DNA from 2 places in the Methylobacterium sp. AC433 genome. Region 2 is predicted to be linked to the other one. Evidence: predicted binding sites of a transcription regulator. Region 2 holds the regulator's gene; the other holds the start of a gene.

Region 1 (15,035 bases), on a different contig from region 2:
TGGAGGCGATCGGACGCCTAAGCGCGGCGGGCATTCCCGTGATGGTCATCGCCGCGCCGATCATCCCCTCGCTGAACGATCACGAGATCGAGGCCATCCTCACCAGAGCCCGTGATTTCGGGGCCGTGGAGGCGAGCCACGTGCTCCTGCGTCTGCCCCTCGAACTCGATGCCCTGGTGAACGATTGGTTCGCCGAGCACTACCCCGGCCGCCAACGGCACGTCATGTCGCTGGTCCGCGAGGCCAGGGGCGGGCGCGCCTACGATGCCGCCTACGGCACGCGGATGACCGGCACCGGGGCCTATGCCGACCTGATCCGCCAGCGCATGCGCCTGGCCCGGCAGCGCCTCGGCTATCCCGAGGTGCGGCGCCGCCTGCGGACCGATCTGTTCAGGGTTCCGACGGACCAGCTGAGCCTGTTCTGAAGTCATAGGCGCGGGTGAAGCTCAGACGGTGATGAGGCGACCGGCCCCGGCTCGCGAGGCCGGCGAGGTGGGTGCGCGTTCCGTAGCCGACATTGCTGGCCCAGCCATAATCCGGGTAGCGGCCGGCGAGCCGCCGCATCAGAGCGTCGCGCAGGGTCTTGGCGACGATGGAGGCGGCCGCGATCTGCGGCACCAGCCGGTCGCCGCCAATCACCGCGCGGCACGGGAGGGCGAGGCCCGGGACGGGGTCGCGGCCGTCGACCCAGACGGGAGCGTCGAGGCCGAGCGCGAGGACCGCCCGCCGCATCGCGTCGAGGGTGGCGGCGCGCACGTTGATCCGATCCACCAGGGCGCGCGATCCCGCCGCCACGGTGACGCGGGCCTGTGCCCGGATCAGTGGCGTCAGTGCCTCGCGCTCGGCGGCCTTCAGGCGCTTGCTGTCGTCGAGGCGGCCGAGCAGGCCGGGTTCAAGTGCGGCGGGTTCGAACCAGACCGCCGCGACGATCACGGGCCCGCACAGGGCGCCGCGCCCGACCTCGTCGCAGCCGATGACCGCCGGGTAGGTCTCGGCCAGGCACGGGTCGAACGGCGGCATCGGGCGGGTTCCGGGGGAGGGGGCAATCCGGTGCCCTAGCGCGCGAGGCGCGTCCGGTCCACGTTTCAGCCGAGCTCGGCGACGCCTCGCGGGGCCTTGCCGGTCGTCCGGAACCGCACCGGCGCGGTGCCGTGCGCGCGGGCGATGTTGTCGTAGAATTGGCGCGCGCTCTCCGCCCAGGTGTAACGCAGGGCCTCGCTGCGGCAGCGCGCCCGTGGAATGTCCAGGGCGGCGAGGGCCGCGCTTCTGAGGTCGTGGTCGAGGACACCGGCACCGGTCCGCCCGATGACGTCGAGGGGGCCGGTCACCGGATAGGCGGCCACCGGGACGCCGCAGGCCAGGGCTTCTAGGAGCACGATGCCGAAGGTGTCGGTCAGGCTCGGGAACACGAAGGCATCGGCACCGGCATAGAGTGCCGCGAGATCGGCGCCGGTCCGGGTGCCGAGGAAGCGCGCTTCGGGCGCGAGCGCCGCGAGGCGCGCCCGGTCCGGACCGTCGCCGACGACGACCTTGGTGCCGGGCAGGTCGAGGCGCAGGAACGCCTCGAGGTTCTTTTCGACCGCAAGCCTGCCGACCGACAGGAAGATCGGGCGAGGCAGGCCGGCGAGGTCGGCCGGCTCCGGCGTTCCCTCCGCCCGGGGTCGGAACAGGTCGGTGTCGACGCCGCGCGTCCAGCGCATCAGGTTGGTGAAGCCACGCGCGGCGAGGTCGCGCTCCAGGGACGGGGTCGAGACCATCGTGCCGTTCGCCGCGCCGTGGAAGCGCCGCAGCCAAGCGTAGCTCCAGGCCTCCGGCACAGGTGCGCGGGCGGAGAGGTATTCCGGGAAGCGGGTGTGGTAACTCGTGGTGAAGGGCCGGCGATGAGCGAGGCAATAGCGCCGGGTGGCGTAGCCGACCGTCCCCTCCGTGGAGATGTGGACATGGGTCGGCTGCAGCTCGTCCCAGAGGCGAGCTACGTGGCGCTTGGTGGCGTAGGCAAGCCGGATCTCAGGATAGCCCGGCAACGGCAGGGAGGCGAAGTCCTGGTGGGTCAGGAACACGGGGTCGAAGCCGTAGGCCGCCCCGGCCGCCGCCATGTTCTCCAGCGAGCGGACGACGCCGTTGACCTGCGGGTGCCAGGCATCCGTGGCGATGAGGAGCCTCACGCGACGGCCCGGGCTCCGTCGGGCCGCGGGCGTCCGACGAGGTCGGACCGGGCGCTGCGCGCCCGCAGCAGGCTCGGATAGTGGAGAACTTCCATGGTGCCGTCGTAGTGCTCGACGATGGCGGTGCAGGATTCCACCCAGTCTCCGGTATTGAGGTAGGTCAGTCCGTTGATCTGTCGGTTGGCCGCGTGGTGGATGTGTCCGCAGATCACACCATCGGCGCCGACGCGCTTGGCTTCGGCGCTGAGGAGTTCCTCGAACTTGCCGATGAAATTGACGGCGTTCTTCACCTTCAGCTTGGCCCAGGCGGAGAGGGACCAGTAGGCGAGGCCGAGGCGGCGGCGCGCGGTGTTGACGTAGGTGTTGATGAAGAGCGCGAAGGTGTAGGCGCCGTCGCCGAGGAAGGCGAGCCACTTGGCGTGGCGCACCACCATGTCGAACTGGTCGCCATGGATGACGAGGTAACGCTTGCCGTCGGCTGCCTCGTGCAGGCGCTGGTCGGCGATCTCGATGCCGCCGAAGGTCATGCCGATGTAGTCGCGCAGGAACTCGTCGTGATTGCCCGGGACGTAGACCAGCGTCGAACCCTTGCGCACCTTGCGCATGAGCTTCTGCACGACGTCGTTGTGGCTCTGCGGCCAGTACCAGCCCGACTTGAGCTGCCAGCCGTCGATGATGTCGCCGACGAGATAGATCTCGTCCGCATCGTAATCGCGCAGAAATTCCAGCAACAGGTCGGCCTGACAGCCCTTGGTCCCAAGATGCATGTCTGACAGGAACAGCGTCCGGACGCGGGTCGCCTCGGTCTCTTCGCCCACGATCGCCTCCGGAACATCCTCCGATGCCATGAGCCAAACCGGATTCCCGTATCAGTTTGATGACGTCGCCCCCCGGACACCGCGCTCGTCCCGCGCCGCGACGTAAGCTCTTCTTCCACAAAAAAAATTTTGACTTGAGACCAAGTATTTCGGGTTTTCCTTTCAGGCTGAAGCCGGGCATAGTCCCGCTCAAGGTGCCCCACCGGGCCGCGTCCGAGGACGCATGACCGGAGCCCATCGAGGCGAACCAAGGGTGCCGTCCCCGGGGACGACGACGCTGAAAACGGCTCAGCGGTCAGCGCGGTTCGAGCGCGACCCGGCCCATGGAGAAGAGGCTTGAGGTATTCGGTGGCGCGTGCGGCGACGGGCGTCGAAGGTCAGCCTTCGGCGCGAGCGGACATGGGTCCGCCATCCGTCCGGGCGTCGCGCACGCACGAGTTCGTCCCGCGATTAATCTGACCAGCGGCCGCCAGGACCATCCGGGATCAATCCGGGATGGTCCGCGCGGTCCGCTCCACCCCTCGGCGCATCTGTGTCGCCGCACGCGGAGCGCGTGCGGGCGCAACGTGAGAAACGGAGAAAACATCATGGCGGCAACGCGACGTCCCGGCCGGAACCACCTGTTCGTCCCGGGCCCGACGAACATCCCGGATCGCGTGATGCGCGCGATGATGGTGCAGTCCGAGGATCACCGCTCGGTGGACTTCCCGGCGCTGACGAAGCCGCTCTTCGAAGACACCAAGGCGGTCTACGGCTCGAAGGACGGCACCATCTTCCTGTTCCCGGCCTCCGGCACCGGCATCTGGGAATCCGCTCTGTCGAATACGCTGTCGCGCGGCGACAAGGTGCTGGCCTCCCGCTTCGGCCAGTTCAGCCATCTCTGGATCGACATGGCCGAGCGCCTTGGTCTCGAAGTCATCGTGCAGGACGAAGAGTGGGGTACGGGCGCCAACCCGGAGCGGATCGGCGAGGCCCTGCGCGCCGACAAGAACCACGAGATCAAGGCCGTGATGGTGGTCCATAACGAGACCGCGACCGGCGTCACCAGCGATGTCGGCGCCGTGCGCAAGGCCATCGACGCGGCCGGCCACCCGACCCTGCTGTTCGCGGACGGCGTCTCCTCGATCGGCTCGCTGCCGTTCAAGATGGACGAGTGGAAGGTCGATTGCGCGATCGCCGGCTCGCAGAAGGGCCTGATGCTCCCCGCCGGACTCGGCGTGATCTGCGTGAGCCAGAAGGCGCTCAAGGCCGCCGAGACCTCGTCGGGTCAGAACGATCGCCTGGCGCATGTCTACTTCGACTGGGCCGACCACCAGAAGCAGAACCCGGCCGGCTACTTCCCCTACACCCCGTCGCTGCCGCTGCTCTACGGTCTGCGCGAGGCGCTCGCCTGCCTCAACGAGGAAGGCCTCGAGAACGTCTATCACCGCCATCACGTGCTGGGCGAGGCGACCCGCCAGGCCGTGGCCGCGTGGGGCCTGAAGACCTGCGCCAAGGATCCCAAGTGGAACTCCGACACCGTCACGGCAATCCTCGTGCCGGAGGGCGTCGACGCCGCCGCGATCATCAAGCACGCCTACGTGCGCTACAACCTCGCGCTCGGCGCCGGCCTGAGCAAGGTCGCCGGCAAGGTCTTCCGCATCGGCCACGTCGGTGACATGAACGAGCTGTCGCTGCTGGGCGCCATCGCGGGTGCCGAGATGGCGATGCTCGACCACGGCGTGAAGGTTCAGCCCGGCTCCGGCGTCGCCGCCGCGTCGAGCTACCTGCGCGAGAACCCGCTGTCGAAGTCCTGATCTCGAGGTGCCGGGGCGGGTCCGCCCGCTCCGGCATGCCCGACGACCCATCCGCGACCTGCTCTATCCGTGACGTGGCCGGATCGGCCAGAGGATTCCATGACGAAGAAGATCGTGTTCCTCGACCGCGAGTCCCTGGACGCCAAGGTGCGCGCGTTCAACTTCCCGCATGATTACGTCGAGTACGACTCGACCTGGACGCCGGAGGAGATCGTCGAGCGCCTGACGGGCGCCGAGATCGCGCTGATCAACAAGGTCCCGATGCGGGCCGACACCCTGAAGCAACTGCCCGACCTCAAGCTGATCGCGGTGGCCGCCACCGGGACCGACGTGGTCGACAAGGAGGCCGCCAAGGCCCAGGGCATCACGGTCGTCAACATCCGAAACTACGCCTTCAACACCGTGCCCGAGCACGTGATCGGCCTGATGTTCGCCCTGCGCCGGGCCATCGTGCCCTATGCCAATTCGGTCCGCCGAGGCGATTGGGCGAAGTCGACCCAGTTCTGCTACTTCGACTACCCGATCCACGACATCGCCGGCTCGACCCTCGGCATCGTCGGCTATGGTGCGCTGGGCAAGTCGATCGCCAAGCGCGCGGAAGCCCTCGGCATGAAGGTCATCGCCTACGACGTGTTTCCCCAGGAGGGCCTCGTCGACTTCGAGACGCTCCTCACGGAATCCGACGTCATCACGCTGCACGCGCCGCTGACGCCCGAGACCCGCAACATGATCGGCCGCGAGCAGCTCGCCAAGATGAAGAAGCACGCGCTTCTCATCAACACCGCCCGCGGCGGCCTCGTGGACGAGGAGGCCCTGGCCGAGGCGCTGAAGGCCGGTACCATCGGTGGCGCCGGCTTCGACGTCGTGATGACCGAGCCTCCGAAGAACGGCAACATCCTCTGCGAGCTCGATCTGCCGAACCTCATCGTCACCCCGCATGTGGCCTGGGCGAGCAAGGAGGCGATGCAGATCCTCGCAGATCAACTCGTCGACAACGTCGAGGCCTACGTTGCCGGCAAGCCGCAGAACGTGGTGTGAAGGCGGTTTGCGCTCCGACCGGCCGGGGGAGCGCCGCATGATCGCCGAAGCGGTCGATCTATCGAGACCATATGCCAGCCGCGCCGAGCGCGGGACCGACAGGGATTCTGAGACAATGAAGAAGCTGCTGTTCCAATTCGATACCGACGCCGTCCCGAGCGTGTTCGACGTGGTCGTCGGTTACGATGGCGGCGCGGATCACATCACCGGCTACGGCAACGTGACCCCTGACAATGTCGGCGCCCTGGTCGACGGGACGATCTACACCCGCGGCGGCTCCGAGAAGAAGTCGACGGCGATCTTCGTCGGCGGCGGCAGCATGGCGGCCGGCGAGGCGGTCTTCGAGGCGGTGAAGAAGCGCTTCTTCGGTCCGTTCCGCGTCTCGATCATGCTGGATTCCAACGGCTCGAACACCACCGCCGCCGCTGGCGTCGCCCTGGTCCAGAAAGCCGCCGGGTCGCTCGAAGGCAAGAAGGCCGTCGTCCTCGCCGGCACCGGCCCGGTCGGCATGCGTTCGGCCGCCCTGCTCGCCCAGGAGGGCGCCGAAGTGACGCTCTGCGGGCGCTCGCTTGATAAGGCGCAGGCCGCCGCCGACCAGATCAACAAGCGGTTCAAGGTCAGCATCAAGGCCGCCGAGACCTCCGACGCTGCCTCGCGCGCGCAGATCGTCAAGGGCCAGAACATCGTGTTCTCGGCCGGCGCGATCGGTCTCGAGCTCCTGCCCGAGGAGGCCTGGAAGGACGAGGCCAGCATCGAGTTCGTGGCCGACTACAACGCCCAGCCGCCGCTCGGCTTCGGCGGAATCGAGGCCATGGACAAGGGCAAGGACCGCCACGGCAAGAAGGTCTTCGGCGCGCTCGGCATCGGCGGCCTGAAGCTCAAGCTGCACCGCGCCTGCGTGGGCCAGCTCTTCGACAACACCGAGCAGGTGCTGGACGCCGAGGCGATCTACGCCCTCGCGAAGAAGATGGCCTGACCGCCATGGCCACGAAAGAGAACGCCGCGAACGAGACCATCCAGACCTTCCTCGACGGTCTGGCGAGCTCGGCGCCCACCCCCGGCGGGGGTGGTGCCGCCGCCATCTCCGGCGCCATGGGCGCCGCACTCCTCAGCATGGTGTGCAACCTCACCGTCGGGAAGAAGAAGTACGTCGAGGTCGAAGAGGAGCTGAAGCAGATCCTCGCCCAGTCCGAGGCCCTGCGCACCGAGCTCACCGGCATGATCGCCGACGACGTCGAGGCCTTCGATGCGGTGATGGGGGCCTACGGACTCCCCAAGGTCACGGACGAGGACAAGGCGGCGCGCCAGGAGAAGATCCAGGCCGCCCTCAAGGTCGCCACCGACGTGCCGCTCGCCTGCTGCCGCGCCTGCCGCAAGGTCATCGACCTCGCCCAGATCGTGGCCGACAAGGGCAACCTCAACGTCATCTCGGATGCCGGCGTCGCGGTGCTCTCGGCCCATGCAGGCCTGCGCAGCGCTGCCCTCAACGTCTACGTGAATGCCAAGGGCCTTGAGGACCGCGCCTTCGCGGACGAGCGCCTGCGTGAGCTCGAAACCCTCCTGGGTTCGGCTGGTCCCCTCAACGAGTCGATCTACGATATCGTGAAGGCGAAGGTGAACTGAGCGTCCGTCGCGAACGCAGAGGCGTCATGCGAAGTCAAAACGCGTGATCTGATATACCAAGAGCTGCTCCCGACGCCATCGGGGCAGCTCTTGTGCAAACTGAATACAGTCGAGCTGCCTTCAAGGCAGAGTGAACGAGGCTGTAAAAAAATATAAGTCGCAAAGGACTTTCCGTGAAGTGAAATTTACGAGACAGTCGCGGCAAGGAAGAAACGCCGAGGAGAACGCTCATGGACGTGCACGAGTACCAGGCCAAGGAACTGCTTGCCGGTTTCGGCGTCGCCGTTCCGAAGGGAGCCGTCGCCTTCAGCGCCGACCAAGCGGTCTATGCGGCCACCGAGCTCGGTGGCTCGTTCTGGGCGGTCAAGGCTCAGATCCACGCGGGCGCCCGCGGCAAGGCCGGCGGCATCAAGCTTTGCCGCACCTACAACGAGGTTCGCGACGCCGCCAAGGACCTTCTCGGCAAGCGCCTCGTGACCCTGCAGACCGGACCAGAGGGTAAGCCCGTTCAGCGCGTCTATGTCGAGACCGCCGATCCCTTCGAGCGGGAACTCTACCTCGGCTACGTGCTCGATCGGAAGGCCGAGCGCGTCCGGGTCATCGCCTCCCAGCGCGGCGGAATGGACATCGAGGAAATCGCCGCCAACGAGCCCGAGGCCCTGATCCAGGTGGTCGTCGAGCCGGCGGTCGGCCTGCAGCAATTCCAGGCCCGCGAGATCGCGTTTCAGCTCGGCCTGAACATCAAGCAGGTCTCGGCCGCCGTGAAGACGATAATGAACGCCTACCGGGCGTTCCGCGACTGCGATGGCACCATGCTGGAGATCAACCCCCTCGTCGTGACCAAGGACGACCGGGTGCTGGCCCTCGATGCCAAGATGTCCTTCGACGACAACGCCATGTTCCGCCGGCGCAACATCGCCGACATGCACGATCCCTCGCAGGGCGACCCGCGCGAGGCCCAGGCCGCCGAGCACAACCTCTCCTATATCGGCCTCGAGGGTGAGATCGGCTGCATCGTCAACGGCGCCGGCCTCGCCATGGCCACCATGGACATGATCAAGCACGCCGGCGGAGAGCCTGCGAACTTCCTCGACGTCGGCGGCGGCGCGTCGCCGGACCGGGTCGCCACGGCCTTCCGCCTCGTCCTCTCCGACCGCAACGTCAAAGCGATCCTCGTCAACATCTTCGCCGGCATCAATCGCTGCGACTGGGTCGCCCAGGGCGTCATCCAGGCGGCGCGCGAGGTGAAGATCGACGTGCCCCTCGTGGTTCGCCTCGCCGGCACCAATGTCGAGGCGGGCCAGAAGATCCTGGCCGAGAGCGGCCTCGATCTCATCACCGCCGACAGCCTGTCGGACGCGGCGGCGAAGGCCGTCCAGGCCTGCGAAGCCGCCAAGAAAAGCCACTGAGACGCAGGGGAGGATACGTCATGAGCATTCTGATCGACGAGAAGACCCCGATCCTGATCCAGGGCATCACGGGCGATAAGGGCACCTTCCACGCCAAGGAGATGATGGAGTACGGCTCCAACGTCGTCGGCGGCGTCACCCCCGGCAAGGGCGGTAAGACCCATCTCGGCGTGCCGGTGTTCAACACCGTCAAAGAGGCCGTCGAGGCAACCGGCGCCACCACCTCGATCACCTTCGTGGCACCGCCTTTCGCGGCCGACGCCATCATGGAAGGCGCCGATGCCGGCCTCGCGCTGATCTGCTCGATCACCGACGGCATCCCGGCGCAGGACATGATGCGGGTGAAGCGCTACCTGCGCCGCTATCCCAAGGAGCGCCGGACCATGGTGGTCGGCCCCAATTGCGCCGGCATCATCTCCCCCGGCAAGTCCATGCTCGGCATCATGCCCGGCCACATCTACCTAAAGGGCAATGTCGGCGTGATCTCGCGCTCCGGCACCCTCGGCTACGAGGCCGCCGCCCAAATGAAGGCCGAGGGCATCGGCATCTCGACCTCGGTCGGCATCGGTGGGGACCCGATCAACGGTTCGTCCTTCCTCGACCATCTCGCCCTTTTCGAGCAGGACCCTGAGACCCAGGCCGTGCTGATGATCGGTGAGATCGGCGGTCCGCAGGAGGCCGAGGCCTCGGCCTGGATCAAGGAGAACATGTCCAAGCCGGTGGTCGGCTTCGTCGCCGGCCTCACGGCTCCGAAGGGGCGCCGCATGGGCCATGCCGGCGCGATCATCTCCGCCACCGGCGACTCAGCCGCCGAGAAGGCCGAGATCATGCGCTCCTACGGCCTAACCGTTGCGCCGAGCCCAGGCGAGTTCGGCGCCACGGTGGCGCAGGTGATGCGCAAGCTCGCCGCCTGAGGCGAGACAACCCTCCCCCACGATGGGGGTAGGGGCCTGCGGAGCAGGCGGGAGAGGGGGGCGCCACATCCGGAGAGGCTCCTCCCTCACCCGACCCGCGTCGAGAGCGGTCCTCTCCCGCAGTAAGGAGAGGGCACGCGCAGCCCATAGCCTCTGATCGCTCAACGTCACCGCCTTCCCATCGCCCGCTTCCGTCGCGGTCAGTCGGCGAAGAATTTTTCTCAAGGTGGCCTTCGATGACGGATACTCTTCACGCTCCGGTTGGAGCCGTCGACCACACCTTCGCGCCGCCCGTGATCACGGGCACCTCGTCGAAGGAAGCCCTCGACATCCTGTTCCATGCCCTTCTCGCCGTGGCGCGCCGGCACGAGCCCGAACTCGAGGACGTGCTGCATGGGCGCGCCAACATCTCGGACTTTTCGCCCGAACTCCTCGCCCGCGCCCTCCAGGTGCAGGGCATCTGGTTCCAGCTGCTCTCCATCGCCGAGCAGAACGCCGCCATGCGCCGGCGCCGGCAGGTGGAGCGGACCAAGGGCCGCGAGGCCCTGAGCGGAAGCTTCAGCGCCGTCCTGGCCGATGCGGCGGCCAGCGGCATCAAGGCGCCCGAGATCCACACCCTGCTGAAGGACCTGCGGATCCGGCCGACGATCACGGCGCATCCCACCGAGGGCAAGCGGGTCACCGTGCTGGAGAAGTTCCGCCGGATCTACCTCGTGCTGCGCGAGTTGGAGCTGCCGCGCTGGACCGAGCGCGAGCGCAACGGCCTGATGAACGAGCTGCGCGACCAGATCGAGCTCGTCTGGATGACGGGCGAGTTGCACCTGGAGAAGGCGACCGTGGAGCGCGAGGTCGCCTGGGGTCTGCACTTCTTCGACGAGACGCTGTTCGAGATGCTGCCCGAGGTGCTCTATTCCCTGGAGGAGAGCCTGACGCAGTATTATCCCGACGAGAAGTTCGAGGTGCCGCCGTTCTTCCAGTTCGGCTCCTGGATCGGCGGCGACCGCGACGGCAACCCCTACGTCACCTCCTCCGTCACCCGCGCCACCCTGCAGCGCAACGCACTCGCCTCCCTGCGGCGTTACCGCGACGGCGTCACTGCGCTCGGCCGCACGCTCTCCCTGACCGAGCGCTCGCTGCCGGTGCCGGAGACGTTCAAGACGGCCCTGGCGCAGATGCTGACCGAGAGCGGAGACGGTCGCGCCATCGCCAGCCGCAACCCGGGCGAGGCCTATCGCCAGTTCCTCACCTGCGTCCTACGCAAGCTCGAGGCGACCATCCTGCGCAACAAGGGCCAGCGCTCGACCGGGCCGGACTATCCGAGCGCGGACGGCCTGATCAACGACCTGCGCACCCTGGAGCAGGGGCTCGCCGACGCGAAGTGCCCGTCTCTGGCCGTCGATCTCGTGCGCCCGGTTCGGCGCATGGTCGAGATCTTTCGCTTCTCCACCGTCCGCCTGGATCTGCGCGAGAACACCACCCGCACGACGAAGACGCTGCAGGCTCTCTGGACGCAGGCCAACGGGCAGAACCGAACGCCGCCGGACGTCGACTCGCCCGAGTGGAAGAAGTGGATCATCGACGAGCTGGCAAGGCCGCGCAGCGGCGAGCGGAGCTTCGAGAATCTGCCCGACGACGCCCGGGAGACCCTGGAAACCTTCGCCCTGGTCGGCGAGATGCGCGAGCAGCTCGACCGAGAAGCCTTCGGCTCGTTCATCCTGTCGATGACCCGCTCGGTGCAGGACATCCTCGGCGCCTACCTGCTCGCCAAGGAAGCCGGCAACTTCCTCGACGCCGCCGGCACCGAGATCTGCTGCCTGCCGATCGTGCCGCTGTTCGAGACCATCGACGATCTTCGCGCTGCGCCGGCGATCATGAAGGAGCTGTTCTCGATCCCGCTCGTGCGCCGGTCCACCCGCTGGCAGGGCGGCGTGCAGGAAGTCATGATCGGCTACTCGGATTCGAACAAGGACGGCGGCTTCGTCGCCTCGAACTGGGAACTCTACAAGGCGCAGGACAAGCTGACCCAGCTCGGTAAGGCCTCGGGCGTGCCGATCGCGTTCTTCCACGGCCGTGGCGGTTCGGTGAGCCGCGGCGGCGCCCCGACCGCGCGGGCCATCGCCGCCCAGCCGCCGGGCTCGATCAACGGCCGCTTCCGCACGACGGAGCAGGGCGAGGTCGTGTCGTTCAAATACGCCAACCGGGGCACCGCCGCCTACCAGATGGAGCTTCTCGCCTCCTCGGTCTTTCAGCACGCCCTGAAATCGGAGCGCGAGGCGGCCCGGACGCCGCGCAGCGAATTCGACGACTGCCTCGAAGCCCTGTCGGGTGCCTCGCGCGCGGCCTACGTCAACCTGATCCAGCACCCCGACCTCGTGACCTATTTCGGGTCCGCGAGTCCGCTGGACGAGATCGCGCTCCTGAACATCGGGTCGCGGCCCGCACGCCGCTTCGGCGCGCGTTCGCTGTCCGATCTGCGCGCCATTCCCTGGGTGTTCGCTTGGTCGCAGAACCGCCACGTCATCACCGGCTGGTACGGCGTCGGCTCCGGGTTGAAGAGCTTCCTCGACGTGCGCGGCCAGCAGGGCGAGGCGCAGCTGCAGCGGCTCTTCGCCGAATCGAAGCCGTTCCGCCTCATCCTCGACGAGGTCGAGAAGACGCTGCTGATGGTCGATCTCGAGATCGCCCGCGACTACGCGAGCCTCGTCCCCGACGAGGGCGCGCGCAACAGCATCTTTCCCTTGATCGAGGCCGAGTACGCCCTGACCCGCGAGATGGCTCTGCGGGTCAGCGGCGGCAGCGAGCTCGCCGAGCGCTTCCCCCTGTTCCGCGACCGCCTCAATGGCCGTTTGCCGACCATCAACCAGGTCAGCCGGGAGCAGGTCGAACTGCTGCGCCGCTTCCGCTCGGAGGAGGACGAAGACCAGCGCGAGGCGGTGAAATCTGCCCTGTTGCTGTCAATCAACTGTATCGCCGTCGGCTTCGGCGCGACGGGCTGACGAAATTGTAAGGGTACGGGAGGGGCTCCGCGGCCTTCGGGCTAGCGCGCGGGCCGGCCTCCATCGGTATGGTGGCCCGACTTTCGGGTCTCATGAACGTCCAGAACACGTCGAACAGGAAGGATACCCAATGAGCTTCACCCTGATCCAGCAGGCGACCCCGCGTCTCCACCGCTCGGAGCTCGCCGTCCCCGGCTCCAACCCGACCTTCATGGAGAAGTCCGCGAGCTCGAAGGCCGACGTCATCTTCCTCGACCTTGAGGACGCGGTGGCTCCGGACGACAAGGAGCAGGCCCGCAAGAACATCATTCAGGCGCTCAACGACCTGGATTGGGGCAGCAAGACCATGATGATCCGCATCAATGGTCTCGACACCCACTACATGTACCGCGACGTCGTCGACATCGTCGAAGCCTGTCCGCGCCTCGACATGATCCTCATCCCCAAGGTCGGCGTGCCGGCCGACGTCTACGCCATCGACGTGCTGACGACTCAGATCGAGCAGGCCAAGAAGCGCGAGAAGAAGATCGGCTTCGAGGTGCTGATCGAGACGGCGCTGGGCATGGCCAATGTCGAGGCCATCGCCACCTCCTCCAAGCGCCTGGAGGCTATGTCGTTCGGCGTCGCCGATTACGCCGCCTCGACCCGCGCGCGCTCGACCGTCATCGGCGGCGTGAACAAGGACTTCTCGGTGCTCACCGACAAGGACGAGGCCGGTAATCGCGAAACTCATTGGCAGGACCCCTGGCTGTTCGCGCAGAACCGTATGCTGATCGCCTGCCGAGCCTACGGCCTGCGCCCCATCGACGGCCCCTTCGGCGATTTCTCCGATCCGGACGGCTACACCTCGGCGGCCCGCCGCTGCGCCGCTCTCGGCTTCGAGGGCAAGTGGGCGATCCACCCCTCGCAGATCGATCTCGCCAACGAGGTCTTCACCCCCTCAGAGGCCGAGGTCACCAAGGCCCGTCGCATCCTCGAGGCCATGGAAGAGGCCGCCAAGGCCGGCCGTGGTGCCGTCTCCCTCGACGGCCGCCTCATCGACATCGCCTCCATCCGCATGGCCGAGGCGCTGATCGAGAAGGCCAACGCGATGTCCGCCAGCTGAAGGCTCGGCGCGACGCACGAAGAGACCCATGACTCGGCCGCCCCTTCGAGGGCGGCCCTTTTGTTTCGGGGCCGGATTCCGGCACCAGTCCGGGTCGCCCTTCGTAAGCCCAAGGCCGTCAGCAGCGAGCGTTGTCAAACCAATGCGGACCCGGCTCACCGGCGGCCGCATGACACAAGACTCCCACCATCCATCCAAGGAGATCCCATCATGCACGTGACCATCGAAGACGCGCACAAGGCTATCGAAGCGGCTCGCGCCAAGGCCGTTGAGCTCGGCACGCAGATGTGTATCGCCGTCGTGGATTCCGGCGGAAATCTGAAGGCATTCTACCGGATGGATGGCGCCTGGGTCGGCTCCATCGACATCTCGCAGAAGAAGGCCAAGACCTCGGTGTTCTTCGGCATGATGACCGGCCAGATCGGCCAGCTCTCGCAGCCGGGCGGTCCGCTCTACGGCATCGAGCACTCGAACGACGGCCTCATCACCTTCCCGGGTGGTATCCCGATCGTGGACAAGGACGGTGAGATGTCTGGCGCGATCGGCGTCAGCGGCTCGACGGTGGAGAACGACCACGCGGTGGCGCTGGCCGGCGCCAGCTCCATCGGCTCGACCGAACTGCCCGAGCATCCCTGGCGCACCTGATCCGCCCCCGACATCCCCGAACGGCAAAAAGCCCCGCTCTCGCGAGCGGGGCTTTTCCTTGTGATCGCGGAAAGCGGCGACCCCTGAGGGCCGCCGATCCAAACCTTACATCGAGCCGAACTTGTAGTTGAAGCCGGCCTTGATGAGGTTGCCCTCGGTGTTGAAGCGCGAGGTGTACGAGCCGGTGGCCGGAGCGCCGAGACCGGTGTTGTTCACCAGAACGTTGCGGCTGCCGAGGTCGTAGCGAAGGTACTCGGCCTTCAGCGTGATCGCGCTGGCGCCGAGGAGGCCGCCGATGAAGTTGAAGCGGTTCAGGAAGCTATCGGTGGGGATCGCGTACTCGATGCCGCCGCCGTAGACGTAGCCCGTCTCCATGCCCTTGTAGCGACCGAAATAGGCGAGCTGGTTGGCGGTGTTGAAGAAGTCGGCCTGGTACTTGACGTCGCCGTAGGCGAAACCGCCGGTCCCGTAGACCAGGAACCGGTCGAAGGCGTAGCCGAGGCGGCCCTGCACGGTGCCGAGGTAG
Region 2 (15,035 bases):
GGGGGTCCAGATGGCGATCGAGTATCGGCGCGCCAGCGACCGGCTGCGCGACGACCTGTCCGCCATGGAGCGGACCTTCGGCCCGGGGATCGAGGATGCCCAGTGGCGCTTCAACGCCGCGGTGCTCACCGGCATCCTCACCGGCATGACGGAACTGCCCGCGGTGCTCGGCGTCGAGGTGCGCGACGAGAACGGCCGTCGCGTCCAGGCCCTCGGGACCATCACCGGGCCGGACGGCCGCATCGTGGAGGTGGCGCGCGACGGCACCGAGACCGCGGCCCCCCCGGTCTTCGGCCGCGCCATCAGCCGCACCTTCGCCCTGGTCCACACCGAGCGCGACGGGCAGCGCTACCCGACCGGCTCCTAGACGCTCCACTCGAACGACGCCATCGCCATCGACCGGGTGAAGAACACGCTCATCGTGATCCTGATCAACTCGGCGCTGAAGTCTCTGGTGCTCGGGCTGATCTTCTTCGTGGTGATCCGCCACATGGTCGGGCGCCCCCTGGCGCAGATCAGCCGCTTCCTGGCCCATCTCGACGCCGACACCCTCGGGACCCGCCCCCTGACGCTGACGGCCGGGGGACGCCACGAGCTGCATGCGCTGACGAACGCACTCAACACCATGGTCCGCCGCCTGCGCCGGGCCTTCGAGGAGAACGCCCGGCTGATGCAGGACCTGCGCGAGATGAACGCCTCGCTGCAGGCCCGCGTCGCCGAGCGCACGCAGGACCTCGAGCGCCTCGCCAACACCGACCTGCTCACCGGCCTCGACAACCGGCGCCGGCTCGACGCCGCCCTCGAGGCGGCGATCGCCGCAGCGGAGGCGGACGGCACGGAGCTCTGCGTGATCCTGGCCGACGTGGACCACTTCAAGGCGATCAACGACCGGCACGGACACAAGGTCGGCGACCGGGTGCTCGTCGCCCTCGCGGCCGTCCTGGCGGAGGGCGCGCGCCCGGCCGACACGATCGGGCGCTGGGGCGGCGAGGAGTTCATGATCGTCTGCCCGAGGACCGGTCTCGACGCGGCGGCGACCCTCGCCGAGCATCTGCGCCGGCAGATCGCGGCGACGGCCCTGCCCGCCGTCGGCACCCGGACCTGCTCCTTCGGCGTCGCCGCGTTCCGGCCGGGCGAGACCAGCGACGGCCTGGTGACCCGCGCCGATGCCGCGCTCTACCGCAGCAAGCACAACGGGCGGAACCAGGTCACCCTCCAGGCCGCGGAGGGCCGGCCGATAGGAGAAGCCTGGGCGCGCGGCGCCGCCTGACGCTCCCTGACGCGGACTGTGCGGATGGCGGAGACCGGGTCACGCTCCCTGAACAGCGCAGGCCGGCCGGGGCGGACGCGAACGACGTCTCCGGCGTGAAGCGTTCCTGCGTCAGAGCGGGCGGCGAACGGGCGAGGCCACGGCGCGTTGCTCCCTCACAGATGCGCCCCAAGCGATGGAGCCGCCGCATGACCCTACGATCCGAAACACCCCCCGCCCCGGGCAACCTCGCGGTCGAGACACCGCCCGAGTCCGAGCGGCCCACCACCGCCATGCTGAAGGCGGACATCGACAGCGGCCGGACCGGGGACAAGATCGCCCAGTACGACCCGGGGCTGTCGCAGCTCGGCACCGACGACGAGGCGGCCGGCAACGCGCCCTCGCATGACCGCATCGCGCTCGCCCGGAAGACCGAGGCCGCGCCGCCGAAGGCGCGGGAGGCCGCCAAGCCCGAGAGCGGCAGCGGCTGGATCATGCCGCTGTTCATCGGCGTCGCCGCCCTGGTGCCGATGGTGGTGGGCGTGTCGCTGTTCGTCTTCAGCCGCTGAGCGGGCAGATTTCGAGCCTCAGGCGGTCCGGCCGCGGCGGCGCGCGACCTCCGCCAGGGCCGCCAAGTCCTTGTCGGCATCGCCGTGGCCGATCGCCTCGATCAGGTTGTCGCGCAGGACGCTGGCGAAGGGCATCGGCACCCCGGCCGCCCCGGCCGCGGCCAGCGCCAGCCCGACATCCTTGGCGCCGAGCTTGAGGTTGAATCCCGGCGGTTCGTAGCGTCGGGCGGCGATGAGGGCGCCGTAATTCTTGTAGACCGGCGAGGCGAACAGGGTGCCGGTCAGGAGCTCGAGGAGGTCGGCCCCCGGCACCCCATGCCCCTCCGCGAGGGCGGCGGCCTCCCCCATCGCCTCGATCGCCGAGATCAGCATGAAGTTGCCCGCGAGCTTGACCGCGTTGGCGCGGTGCGGCTCCGAGCCGAAGCCCCAGGTCCGGGCGCCCATCGCGTCGAGGAGCGGCTGCGCCCGCGCCACCGCCTCCGGGTCTCCGGCCGCCACGATGTTCAGGGCGCCGGCCTCGGCGACGTCCGGGCGTCCGAAGACCGGGGCGGCGATGTAGGGCACGCCGGCCCGGGCGTGGATGGCGGCGAGGTCCTGGGCCAGGGCCACCGAGATCGTGCTCATGGAAAGGTGGAGGCCCGGGCGGGTCCCGCCGTCGAGGAGGCCGCCCTCGACGATCACCGCGCGCAGGGCCGCGTCGTCGGCCAGCATGGTGATCGCCGCATCCCCCGCGAAGGCCTCGGCGGCGCGCGCCACCGGCGTGACCCCGGCCAGCCCGTCGGCCGCGCCGGCCGAGCGGTTCCAGACCCGCACCCTGTGCCCGGCCCGGACCAGGCTCGCCGCCATGCCGCGGCCCATCCGGCCGAGGCCGATCATCCCGACATCCATGCCCATGACGTGTCTCCCGTTGCGGTGGCCCGGCGCTCAGTGCCCGTCGAGGAATTCGAGCGTCAGGCTGTTGAACTGGTCCGTGGCCTCCATGTGGACGAGGTGGCCGATGCCCGGAAGGACCACCGCGCGGCCGCTCGGCATCTGGCCGGCCAGCGTCCGCGCATGCTCGGCATTGCGCCCCATCCCCGCCCGCAGGGCTTCCGGCGCGAAGGGCTTGCCGGGCGCGTTGTGGTCGTTCTCGCCCATGATGAAGAGGGTCGGGACCGGGATCAGCGGGATCTCGTGCACCACCGGCTGGCCCCAGATCGCCTGGTAGGAATTGACGAAGGACTGGAGCCAGCGCGGATACTCGCCCGAGCCCTTCACCCGCTCGCGCAGGGACACGAAGGGCTCGATGGCCGAGGCCGGCAGCGACAGGGCGTAGTTGGTCATGAGCTGGCGCCGGTAGGATTCCGCGGTGGCGTCGCCCTCCAGGCGCAGCAGGGTGGCGTCGGAGACCGGCGGCACCGTGAACCGGTAATCCTCCAGGCCGATCGGTGCTTCGAGCACGAGGCTGTTGACCCGCGTCGGGGCGTTGCGGGTCAGGCGCACCGCCAGCATGCCGCCCATGGAATGGGCCACCACGTCGACCCGCGGCAGGCTCAGGGAATCGAGCAGCGCCACGGTGTCGGCCGCCATCGCGTCGAAGGTGTAGGCCCCCACGGGCTTGGCCGACTTGCCGAAGCCGAGCTGGTCCGGAGCGACCACACGGTAGCCGGCGCGGGTGAGCGCCTGGATCACCGGCTGCCAGTAGCTCGACGGGAAATTGCGCCCGTGCAGGAGGAGGACGGTGCGCCCGTTGGCCTGACCCTCGGCGGCCACGTCCATGTAGGCGAGGCGCTGGCGCTCGCCGTCGCGCATCCGCTCGAGGAAGAAGACCGGGTAGGGATAGGCGAAGCCTTCGAGCCCGATGCCGAGGGGTGCGGCGTCCGTCCCGGCGGTCTGGGCGGAGACAGGCGCCAGGGACATCTGGGCCGCCAGCAGGAGGGCGGAGATCTTGAGGAGCGCGTCCATGTGGGTTCCCGGCAGCGGCGCGCGGTCGGGCGCGTCCCGTCCGACATAGCGCAGGTTCCGGCCGCGGACCGCCGGATCGAGGTGACAAAGGACACGCCGAGTCGCGCCGGCCCTTGCGAAACCCGCCGCAGCGTCCCAGGGGTCCGCCCATGACGAAGCATGCCCCCAGCGCCGCGGCGGAGCCCGTGACGGACGGATTGCCGGTGCGCGAGCGCATGCTGGCGCTCCTGGCGATCGGCCTCGCCATGACCATGGCGGTGCTCGACGGAGCGATCGTCAACGTCGCCCTGCCGGTGATCGCCAAGGACCTCGCGGTCGAGCCCTCCGCGGCGATCTTCGTGACCAACAGCTTCCAGATCGCGGTGACGGCCGCGCTGCTCCCGCTCGCGTCCCTCGGCGACATCCTCGGCTATCGCCGGGTCTACCTCACCGGCCTCGTCCTGTTCACGGCGGCCTCGGTGGCCTGCGCCTTCGCCCCCACCCTCGACTGGCTGGTGGCGGCGCGGATCGCCCAGGGGCTGGGGGCGGCCGGGATCATGAGCGTGAACATCGCCCTGGTGCGCTTCATCTACCCGCACCGGCTGATCGGGCGCGGCGTCGGCAACGTCGCCCTGGTGGTGGCGATGGCCTCCGCCGCAGGGCCGACGGTGGCGGCCGCGATCCTGTCCGTGGCGACCTGGCCCTGGCTGTTCCTCGTCAACCTGCCGGTGGGTCTCGTGGCGCTGACGGTGGGCGCCCGCACCCTCCCGGTGACGCCCCGGAGCGGCGGGCGCTTCGACCTTCGCAGCGCCGTGCTCAACGCCCTGACCTTCGGGCTCCTCATCATCGGCGTCGACGGCCTCGGCGACCCGGCGACGCGGGGCGTGGCGCTGGCGGAGATCGGTGCGGCTCTGGCGATCGGCGCGGTCTTCGTCTGGACGCAGACCCGGATGGCGCGCCCGCTCCTGCCCGTCGACCTCCTGCGGATCCCGGCCTTCGCGCTGTCGATGGCGAGCTCGATCGCCTCCTTCTCGGCGCAGATGATGGCCTACGTCGCCCTGCCCTTCTACTTCCAGGACGTGCTGCACCTCTCCGAGACGCAGACCGGCTTCCTGATGACGCCGTGGCCGATCGCCATCGCCCTGATGGCGCCGATCTCGGGGCGCCTCGCCGACCGCTATGCCCCGGGGCTGCTCGGCGGCCTCGGCCTCGCCCTGATGGCCACGGGCCTCGCGGCGACCGCGCTGCTGCCCGAGGGCGCCTCGCACCTGGACATCGCCTGGCGCCTCACGCTGTGCGGCCTCGGCTTCGGCCTGTTCCAGTCTCCCAACAACAAGGTCATCATCACCAGCGCCCCGCGCGACCGCAGCGGCGGGGCGAGCGGCATGCAATCCACCGCGCGCCTCACCGGCCAATCCTTCGGCGCCGCCCTGGTGGCGGTGATCTTCGGGCTGCACCAGGGAAGCGCGCCGGCCGGCCCGGTGGCCGCGACCCTGTGGTGCGCCGTCGGCCTCGCGAGCCTCGGCGCGGTGACGAGCGTCCTGCGGCGGCGGCCGGAGGGCTGAGGCGGAAGGCCGAAACGGAGGGCGATCGCACCAGGTCCCGTCCCGCGCGTTGATCCGCACGAAGGCCTCCCACGGCCCCGGCCCGCGGGCGGTCACAGGCCGCACGGGGGCCGAGACCCTCACGAAGGACGATCCCATGCATCTCGACCTGTCCGGCAAGCGCGCCCTCGTCAGCGGATCCACCAGCGGCATCGGCTACGCCATCGCCAAGGCGCTGGGCGAACTCGGGGCCAACGTGGCGATCAACGGGCGCATGCAGGACCGCGTCCGCGACGCCGTCGAGCGCCTGAAGCGGGAGACCGGCCATGCCGGCTTCATCGGAGCGCCCGGCGACGTCGCCAGCACGGACGGCGCGGCCCGCGTGGTCGCCGGTCTGCCGGACGTCGACATCCTCGTGAACAACACCGGCATCTTCGAGCCCAAGCCCTTCTTCGAGATTCCGGACGAGGACTGGCATCGCTTCTTCGACACCAACGTGATGAGCGGCGTGCGTCTGTCGCGGGCCTACACCCCCGGCATGGTGACGCGCGGCTGGGGCCGCGTGGTCTTCATCTCCTCCGAATCCGGCGTGAACATCCCGGTGGAGATGGTCCATTACGGAATGACGAAGACCGCGCAGCTCGCCGTCGCCCGAGGCCTCGCCGAGACCGTGTCCGGCAGCGGCGTCACCGTGAACAGCGTGCTGCCGGGCCCGACCCTGTCGGAGGGCGTGGCCGAGTTCATGAAGAGCATGGCGCAGGGGCAGGCGGGAACGGGAGGCGAGGTCGACCTCGACGCCGCGGGCCGCGCCTTCGTCGCCGAGCATCGCCCGACCTCGCTGATCGGCCGCCTCGCCACCGTCGAGGAGGTGGCCAGCATGGTCGCCTACATCTGCAGCCCGGCCGCCAGCGCCACCAGCGGCGCGGCGCTTCGCGTCGACGGCGGCGTCGTGCGCAGCATCGTGTGAGGGACCGCACCGGCGGGTGCGGTTAAGGCAATCGTAAGCTCTCCGACCGACCCTGGCCCGAACGGACGGGAGGGGAGCCGATGGGGGATTATGCGCTGGAGGGTCCGCGCTGGGGCGCGGGCGCGGCGGGAACGGGCGGTGGCACCGTGACCTGGGCCGTCGACGGCACGATCCCGACCACCTTCCTCGGCATCCTCCAGGGCGCCTTCGCGACCTGGGCCACCGCCGCGAACATCGCGTTCCAGCAGGTCGCCTCGACGGCGACCGCCCAGATCGACTTCACCCTCGGCGGCATCGACGGCCTCGGCAACACCCTGGGCTACGCCAACTATTCCTACAGCGGCCAGCGCATGCAATCCGCCGCCGTGACCTTCGACAGCGGCGAGGGCTGGCACGCCTCCGGCGCCCGCGTGATCAGCAACCAGAACGTCGACCTCGCCGTCGTCGCCCTGCACGAGATCGGCCACGCCCTCGGGCTCGACCATTACAACGCCAAGCCCGAGGTGATGAACGCGATCCTCAATCCCGCCATCACCACCCTCGGCGCCGGCGACATCGCGGGAATCCAGGCCCTCTACGGCGCGCCGAGCGCCCCGGCGGTGGTCGTGGCGACCCCGGCGGCCCCCGTCACCGCCAGCCCCGTCACCAGCGCCGTCACGGCGGTGTACCGCTTCTACGACACGCATACGGGCGATCACTTCTACACGACGAGCACGGCGGAGAAGCTGCAGATCCAGCAGACGCTGCCGTGGTTCACCTACGAGGGCACCCCTTGGGCGACTCCGGCCAAGGGCGCCGACACCGTCGACGTGTTCCGGTTCTTCGACACGGTCTCGAACGCCCACTTCTTCACGACGAGCGTCGCCGAGCGCGACCAGGTCCTGAAGACCGCGCCGAGCTACAAGTACGAGGGCGTGGCCTTCGAGGCCTACGCGGATGCGAGTGCGTCGGGCGGATTGACCCTGGAGCGCTTCTACAACACCCAGACCGGCCAGCATCACTTCGCTGGCAGTGCCGAGGAGGCCAACGGCATCAACCACGGCGCCGCCGGCCCAAACTGGGTCGACGAGGGCAAGGGCTTCACCGTCCACCTGCCCACCGACACCATGCTGTTCGCCTGAGGGCGAACCCGGGCGCCGACCGCAATCGGCCGTTCGGGGGCCGGCCCTTCGGCCGAGTTGCTCGGCTGAGCTACTCGGCCTCCGCCTCGAACATCTCGTCGAAGGAGTAGCCCGAGCCGCGCACGGTGCGGATCGGGTCGCTCTGGCGCGGGCGGTTGAGGGCCTTGCGCAGGCGCCCGACATGGACGTCGACCGTGCGCTCGTCGATGTAGACGTCGTGGCCCCAGACGCCGTCGAGGAGCTGCTCGCGGGAGAACACCCGGCCGGGGCTCTGCATCAGGAATTCGAGGAGCTTGAATTCCGTCGGCCCGAGATGGATCTCGCGGCCTTCCCGGCGGATGCGGTGGCTGACCCGGTCGAGCTCGATGTCGCCGGCCACCAGCAGGTTGGCGACGTGGGCGGGCTTGGCCCGGCGGAGCAGGGCACGGACCCGGGCGAGGAGCTCGGGCACCGAGAACGGCTTCACGATGTAGTCGTCCGCCCCCGTGCCGAGGCCGCGGATGCGGTCGCCCTCCTCGCCGCGGGCGGTGAGCATGATCACCGGCAGCCGCTCCGTCTCGCGCCGGGCGCGGATGCGGCGGCAGAGCTCGATGCCCGACAGGGCCGGCAGCATCCAGTCGAGCAGGACGAGGTCGGGGACCTGCTCCTGCAGGCGCAGGTCCGCCTCGTCGCCGCGCGCGGCCGAGTCGACGATGAATCCCTCGGCCTCGAGGTTGTAGCGGAGGAGGAGGGTGAGGGCCTCCTCGTCCTCGACGATCAGGATACGCGTACTCATCGTGCGCTTTCGATCAGACCGGCACGGGTTCAGGCCGCGCCGGGCATGTCCACGGTGGCGTAGTTGGAGGCGTCGTTCTTCGGGCGCTCGCGCTCGGCCAGGAGGTTCTCGCCGGTGACGAGGTAGTGGATCGTCTCGGCGATGTTGGTGGTGTGGTCGCCGATGCGCTCGATGTTCTTGGCCACGAACAGGAGGTGCGTGCAGAACGAGATGTTGCGCGGATCCTCCATCATGTAGGTCAGGAGTTCGCGGAACAGCGAGTTGTAGAGCGCGTCGATGGCGTCGTCGCGCTCCCACACGTCGAGGGCGGCCTTGATGTCCCGGCTGGCATAGGCGTCGAGGACGTCCTTGAGCTGCTCCTGCACCAGGTCGCTCATGTGCTGGACGCCGATGACGATCTTCTGCGGCTGGACCTGGTCGGCGATCGCGACCACGCGCTTGGCGACGTTCTTGGCCAGATCCCCGATGCGCTCGATGTCGTTCGAGACGCGGATCGCCGTCACCGTCTCGCGCAGGTCGATCGCCAGGGGCTGGCGCCGGGCGATGAGCAGGATCGCCCGCTCCTCGATCTCGCGCTGGAGGGTGTCGAGGCGGGTATCGGCGGAAATCACCGCCTGGGCCAGGGGCGAATCCCGGCGCACCAGGGCCTCTCCGGCCTCGGTCATCATCTTCTCGGCGATGCCGCCCATCTCGGAGATCGAGCGGCGCAGATCTTCGAGGTCGGTGTCGTAGGAAGTGACGATGTGGTCGGGCATGGGTGTGCTCCTCGATCGGGCCTCCTGTCCGGTGCCCGCCCTGATGGTGTCTGGCGCGGGCCGCCACCGGCCCACGCGGGTCGGTTCCGGCCTGCCGAGGATCAGCCGAAGCGGCCGGTGATGTAGTCCTGCGTCTGGCGCTTCTCCGGATTCATGAAGATGCGCGTCGTCGGGCCGAATTCCACCAGCTCGCCGAGGTACATGAAGGCGGTGAACTGCGAGATGCGCGCGGCCTGCTGCATGTTGTGCGTGACGATGACGATGGTGAATTCCGAGCGCAGCTGCTCGATCAGCTCCTCGATACGGCCGGTGGAGATCGGGTCGAGGGCCGAGGTCGGCTCGTCGAACAGGATCACCTCGGGACGCTGGGCCACCGTGCGGGCGATGCAGAGGCGCTGCTGCTGGCCGCCGGAGAGGCCCATGCCGGACTGCTTGAGCTTGTCCTTCACCTCGTCCCAGAGGGCGGCCTTGCGCAGGGATTCCTCGACGCGCACGTCGAGGTCGGCCTTGGGCAGCTTCTCGTAGAGGCGCAGGCCGAAGGCGACGTTGTCGTAGATCGACATCGGGAACGGGGTCGGCTTCTGGAACACCATGCCGATGCGCGAGCGCAGCTCGTTGAGGTCGACCTTGGAATCGAGGACGTTCTGGCCGTCGAGGAGGATCTCGCCCTCCGCGCGCTGGTCCGGATACAGGCTGTAGATCCGGTTGAAGGTGCGCAGCAGGGTCGACTTCCCGCAGCCCGAGGGGCCGATCAGCGACGTGACCTGGCGGTCGTGGAAGTTGAGGTTGACCGACTTCAGGCCATGGAAGCTGCCATAGTAGAAGTTCAGGTCCTTCACGGCGATGCGGACCGGTGAGGACTCGTCGGCCTTGTGGCGTCCGGTGAGCTGCGCGGACGTGATCCCGGGGGCGGCGTTCATCGGTTCAAGATCCTGTCGGTCGGAATGCGGGGAGGTGCGGCGCGCCGGAGATCAGCGCGAGCGCTCGGACTTGATGACGAAGCGGGCCACGATCGAGAGGGCGAGGATCGTGACGGTGATGAGGAGGGCGCCGGCCCAGGCGAGCTGTTGCCAGTTCGGGTAGGGCGAGAGCGCGAACTGGTAGATCATCACCGGAAGGTTCGGGATACCGCCCATCAGGTCGGAGCGGAACCAGCTGTTGTTGTTGAGCGCGGTGAAGAGCAGCGGCGCGGTCTCGCCGGCGATGCGGGCGAGCGCCAGGATGATGCCGGTGACGATGCCGGCGCTGGCCCCGCGCCAGGTGATGCTCTTGATCACGATGGAGGGCGGGGCGCCCAGGGCCGCGCCGGCCTCGCGCAGCGTCGAGGGCACGAGGCGCAGCATGTCCTCGGTGGTGCGCACGATGACCGGGGTGGCGATGATGGCCAGCGCCACCGCGCCGGCCCAGCCGGAATAGGAGCCCATCGGGCGCACCATCAGCGTGTAGACGAACAGGCCGATGAGGATCGAGGGCGCCGAGAGCAGGATGTCGTTGAGGAACCGGATGACGTCGGCGAGCTTCGAGTTGCGGCCGTACTCGGCCAGGAAGGTGCCGGCCATCACGCCGACCGGGGTCGCCACCAGGATGCCCAGGAAGGTCAGCACCAGGCTGCCCAGGATCGCGTTGGCGATGCCGCCGCCCTCGGAGCCGGGGCCCGGCGTCGGCTCGGTGAAGAGGGTCGGCGAGAAGCCCTTGATGCCCTCGACCACCAGCATGAACAGGATCGAGCCGAGGACGACGATGCCGATCAGGGTGGCGAGGGTGCTCGCCAGGATCAGGGTCTTGTCGGCGATCCGGCGGCCGGGGCGGACCCGGCTGATCCGGGCCGGCGCGGCGGTGGTGGCGAGGGGGGTGGCGGCGTCCATGATGGGTTCCTGACGTCTCGAGGCGGGCCGGGGCGATGCGGCCTCAGGCGACCTTGGCGCGGCGGGTGAGGATGCGGGCGATGATCAGGACGAAGAAGGTGATCACGAACAGGATGCAGCCGAGTGCCATCAGGGAGTTCAGTTGCAGGCCGTCGGCCTCGTTGAACTCGTTGGCGATGCGCGACGCGATGGTGGAGCCCGGGTCGAAGACCGAGCCCGAGAGCCGGTTGGCGTTGCCGATGACGAAGGTCACCGCCATGGTCTCGCCGAGCGCCCGGCCGAGGCCGAGCATGATCGCGCCGATGATCGAGACCGAGGCCTGGGGCACCAGGACGTGGCGCACCACCTCCCAGGTGGTGCAGCCGATGCCGTAGGCGCTCTCGCGCAGCACGGTCGGGATCTGGTCGAGCATGTCGCGGGTGATCGAGGCCACGAAGGGCACGATCATGATCGCCAGGATGATGCCGGCGGTGAGGATGCCGACGCCCGAGGGGACGCGGGCGTAGAACAGGGTGCCGACGATCGGCATGCCCTCGACCACGTTCGAGACCGGCACCTGCACGAAGCGGGCGAAGAGCGGCGCGAACATGAACAGGCCCCACATGCCGTAGATGATGCTCGGCACCGAGGCGAGGAGCTCGATGGTCATCGAGACCGGCTTGCGCGCCCAGCCGGGGCAGAGCTGCGTCAGGTAGACGGCGATGCCCAGGGAGAGCGGCACGCCGATGAGCAGGGCGAGGAAGGCGGAGGCCAGGGTGCCGACGATGGCCACGAAGGCCCCGTACTGCTCCTGCCCGATGTTCCAGGCGCTGGAGGTGATGAAGCCGAAGCCGAACTCGTTGAAGGTCGGCCAGGCACCGTAGGCGATGGAGCCGAGGATTCCGGCGAGCACGAACAGCACCAGGAGCGCCGAGCCGTAGGAGGCCGCGCGGAACAGGGTTTCGCCGAGGCCGCCGGGCGTCTTCCGGGCCGAGGCGCGGTCGCGCGTCAGGGCGATCTGGTCAGTCAAGGCGGCCATCCGAATGTCTTCTCTTCACCGGTCGGCGTCCTAGCCTGCGCCGGTCGCCGGCGCGAGGGGGGATCACCGGATCGTTGCCAAAGGGGGTGGCGAGGGGAGAGCGGCGCCGTGGCGCCGGTCTCGTCCGTCGCGGTCGCGGGGGCGCGGTGGCTCGCCCCCGGAGTCTCGCGGGCCGGAGGCCCGCGAGGGATGGGCTCACATGTTGAAGACGGGCTTGCCGTCCTTGCCCTTGATCTCCTTCCACGCGTCGTGGATCTGGCCGACGACGGCGTCGGGCAGCGGCACGTAGTCGAGGTCGATGGCGAGCTTGTCGCCGTTCTTGTAGGCCCAGTCGAAGAACTTCAGCACGTCGGCGGTCTTAGCCGCGTCGACCGGGTCCTTGTGGACGAGGATGAAGGTGGCGGCGGTGATCGGCCAGGCATTCTCACCGGCCTGGTCGGTCAGCGAGATGCCGAAGCCGGGGGCGGACTTCCAGTCGGCGCTGGCGGCGGCGGCCTGGAAGGCCTTGTCGTCGGGCTGCGGGAACTTGCCGGCCTTGTTCTGGATCAGGGTGTGGCTGAGCTTGTTCTGCTTGGCGTAGGCGGACTCGACGTAGCCGATGGCGTTGGGGACCTGCTTGACGGTGGCGGTGACGCCCTCGTTGCCCTTGCCGCCCTGGCCCACCGGCCAGCTGACCGTGGTGGCCGCGCCGAACTCCTTCTTCCAGGGCTCGGAGACCTGGGAGAGGTAGGTGGTGAAGATGTTGGTCGTGCCGGAGGCGTCCGAGCGGTAGACGGGGGTGATGTTGGCGTCGGGGAGCTTCAGGCCCTCGTTGAGCTTGGCGATCTTGGCGTCGGACCACTTGGCGATCTTGCCGGCGTAGATCTCGGCGATGATCTCGCCCGTGAGCTTGAGCTTGCCCGGCTCGACGCCCGGGATGTTCACCACCGTGACGACGCCGCCCATGACGGTGGGGAACTGGACGAGGCCGTCCTTCTCCAGGGCCGGGCCCTTGAGCGGCGCGTCGGTGGCGCCGAAATCGACGGTCTTGGCCTGGATCTGCTTGATGCCGCCGCCCGAGCCGATCGACTGGTAGTTGAGGCCCATGCCGCTGTCCTTGCGGTAGGCTTCGGCCCACTTCGAGTAGACCGGGAACGGGAAGGTCGCGCCTGCTCCGGTGATGTCGGCCGCCTGGGCCGGCGCGAGGGTGGCGAGGCCGAGGCCCACGAGGGCGGCGAGGGTCGTGAATTTCATGTGCTGGTCTCCTGGTGGAGCGTGCATCGGCACCGTGAGCCGCAGCCCCCGCGCCGTTGTGCACCGCGCCATACGGCGGGTTGGACCAAGGCGGTATGACGATTGCGCGACAGTTCGATGACATACGGCCGTGCCCCAGGGCGACCGGGCGCGATCTGAGCAGTTTGCCGGGGATGGCCGGACGGGAACCGGCGCCCGGGCGCGGACCGGGTCCGCGCCTTGAATCGGAATCCGCGGGAGGCTATCGCCGGGTCCGAGGGTGAGTCGCGTCCGCCAGGGACCGGGACGGCCCCGCTGCCGGGTGCGGTCGTGCGGCGCCCGACTCTCTCAGCCAAGGGATGCGCCATGACCGAGATCCGCCCGCGCCGCAGCGTCCTGGCGATGCCGGGATCGAACCCGCGCCTGCTGGAGAAGGCCCGCACCCTCCCCGCCGACGTGGTGATGATCGACCTCGAGGACGGAGTCGCGCCCGACACCCGCGCCGCGACGCGGGAGGCCGTCGCCCGGGCGGTGTCCGAGGGCGGCTTCGGCCCGCGCGAGGTCGTGGTCCGGATCAACGCCCTCGACACGCCCTACGGCGAGGCGGATCTGGCCGCCATCGCGCCGGCCGGGCCCGACGCCATCGTGGTGCCGAAGGTGACGGGCGCCGACGCCCTGGTGGCGGTGGGCTCGCGCCTGCGCCGCCTCGGGGCGCCGGACCAGACCCGGACCTGGGCGATGATCGAGAGCCCGATGGCGATCCTGCACCTCGCCGAGATCGCGAGCTCGGCCCGGGACGTCGACACCCGCCTCGCCTGCCTCATGGTCGGGCCGAACGACCTCGCCAAGGCGAGCCGGCTGCGCCTCGGCGTGCCGGGCCGGCCGGCCCTGATGCCCTGGCTGATGAGCGTGATCGCGGCCGCCCGCGCCTACGAGATCGACGCCATCGACGGCATCTACAACGATTTTCGCGATGCGACGGGCTTCGCGGCCGAGTGCGCGCAGGGGCGCGATTGCGGTTTCGACGGCAAGATGCTGATCCACCCCGACCAGATCGCCCCGGCCAACGCCGCCTTCGGCCCGAGCGCGGACGAGGTCGCCTGGGCCCGGCGCGTGCTCGCCGCCTTCGCCGAGCCGGAGAACCGCAACCGCGGCGTCATCGGCCTCGACGGCAAGATGGTGGAGCGCCTGCACGCGGCCGAGGCGAGCCGCACCGTGGCCCTCGCCGAGGCCATCGCGGCCCGGACGCCGTGACCCCCGACCTCTCCGTCGAGATCGACCTCCTCGACGCCCGCCTCTCCGGCTGGGGCTTTCCGCGCTGGGGCTCGGCCGAGGCCGCGGGCCTCGACCTCCATGCCTGCCTCGACGAGGCGCTGGACTTGCCGCCCCAGGGGCCGCCGGCCCTGATCCCGGCCGGCTTCCGCCTGGCGATCCGCGACCCGGCCTGGTGCGGCCTCGTCTTCCCGCGCTCCGGGCTCGGCCATCGCGAGGGGCTCGTCCTCGGCAACGGCACCGGCGTGATCGACGCCGACTACGCGGGTCCGCTGCTGATCTCGGCCTGGAACCGCAACCCCGGCGGGTCCGCCCTGCGCATCGCGCCCGGCGACCGCATCGCCCAGCTCGTCTTCACCCGGGTGACCCGGCCGACGCTCACGATCCGCGACGGCTCCGACGCGGCCCCGCGCACGGAGGCCGGCGCACGCGGCACCGGCGGCTTCGGCTCCACCGGGCGCCGCTGAGGCGCGGGCCTCACACGATCCCGCTGCCCTCGAAGGGCCAGGGCCGGCCGAGCTGTGCGGCGACCTTCGCGGGTTCGTGGCCGACCGCCGCGACGGCCGCCTCGACCGCCTCGCGCGGCACCTCGAAGCGGCGCGCCCAGTAGGCCAGGGTCCAGGGCTCCGAGACGTTGACGGTGGCCGGCTCGTGGTCGTTGTCGGACGGGGTGCTGCTCATGGCGGTCTCGCGTTGCGGGGTCGGCTCCTTAGCCTAACGCGCGGGAGCCGCCGCCGGTGCGTTCTACGCCCGAACGGCCGTCCA

Evidence for each region. The regulator PhoB, encoded in region 2, activates phosphate uptake and scavenging genes when phosphate is short. The targets are predictions, from matches to a motif close to TGTCATNNANCTGTCAT.
Region 1: the regulator PhoB is predicted to act here: its motif matches at 3,032-3,048, upstream of AC0IWM_RS07995 (UDP-2,3-diacylglucosamine diphosphatase).

The regions. Positions count from the first base shown of each region.
Region 1 covers NZ_CEEDBN010000003.1:412,351-427,385, reverse strand. The annotation lists gene AC0IWM_RS08010 (PA0069 family radical SAM protein) at 1-425, shown strand, start outside; gene AC0IWM_RS08005 (ribonuclease HII) at 391-1,020, opposite strand; gene AC0IWM_RS08000 (glycosyltransferase family 4 protein) at 1,086-2,165, opposite strand; gene AC0IWM_RS07995 (UDP-2,3-diacylglucosamine diphosphatase) at 2,162-3,013, opposite strand; gene AC0IWM_RS07990 (aminotransferase class V-fold PLP-dependent enzyme) at 3,571-4,779, shown strand; gene AC0IWM_RS07985 (D-2-hydroxyacid dehydrogenase) at 4,879-5,817, shown strand; gene AC0IWM_RS07980 (NADP-dependent methylenetetrahydromethanopterin/methylenetetrahydrofolate dehydrogenase) at 5,933-6,793, shown strand; gene fchA (methenyltetrahydrofolate cyclohydrolase) at 6,799-7,440, shown strand; gene AC0IWM_RS07970 (malate--CoA ligase subunit beta) at 7,671-8,849, shown strand; gene sucD (succinate--CoA ligase subunit alpha) at 8,870-9,763, shown strand; gene AC0IWM_RS07960 (phosphoenolpyruvate carboxylase) at 10,000-12,759, shown strand; gene AC0IWM_RS07955 (HpcH/HpaI aldolase/citrate lyase family protein) at 12,890-13,864, shown strand; gene AC0IWM_RS07950 (GlcG/HbpS family heme-binding protein) at 14,075-14,509, shown strand; gene AC0IWM_RS07945 (outer membrane protein) at 14,615-15,035, opposite strand, start outside.
Region 2 covers NZ_CEEDBN010000001.1:631,187-646,221, reverse strand. The annotation lists gene AC0IWM_RS03145 (hypothetical protein) at 1-367, shown strand, start outside; gene AC0IWM_RS03140 (GGDEF domain-containing protein) at 404-1,270, shown strand; gene AC0IWM_RS03135 (hypothetical protein) at 1,459-1,818, shown strand; gene AC0IWM_RS03130 (NAD(P)-dependent oxidoreductase) at 1,837-2,706, opposite strand; gene AC0IWM_RS03125 (alpha/beta fold hydrolase) at 2,743-3,762, opposite strand; gene AC0IWM_RS03120 (MFS transporter) at 3,912-5,306, shown strand; gene AC0IWM_RS03115 (SDR family NAD(P)-dependent oxidoreductase) at 5,443-6,252, shown strand; gene AC0IWM_RS03110 (matrixin family metalloprotease) at 6,333-7,373, shown strand; gene phoB (phosphate regulon transcriptional regulator PhoB) at 7,444-8,148, opposite strand; gene phoU (phosphate signaling complex protein PhoU) at 8,178-8,903, opposite strand; gene pstB (phosphate ABC transporter ATP-binding protein PstB) at 9,005-9,823, opposite strand; gene pstA (phosphate ABC transporter permease PstA) at 9,875-10,768, opposite strand; gene pstC (phosphate ABC transporter permease subunit PstC) at 10,812-11,786, opposite strand; gene pstS (phosphate ABC transporter substrate-binding protein PstS) at 11,982-13,019, opposite strand; gene AC0IWM_RS03075 (HpcH/HpaI aldolase/citrate lyase family protein) at 13,365-14,252, shown strand; gene dut (dUTP diphosphatase) at 14,249-14,737, shown strand; gene AC0IWM_RS03065 (DUF3606 domain-containing protein) at 14,748-14,951, opposite strand.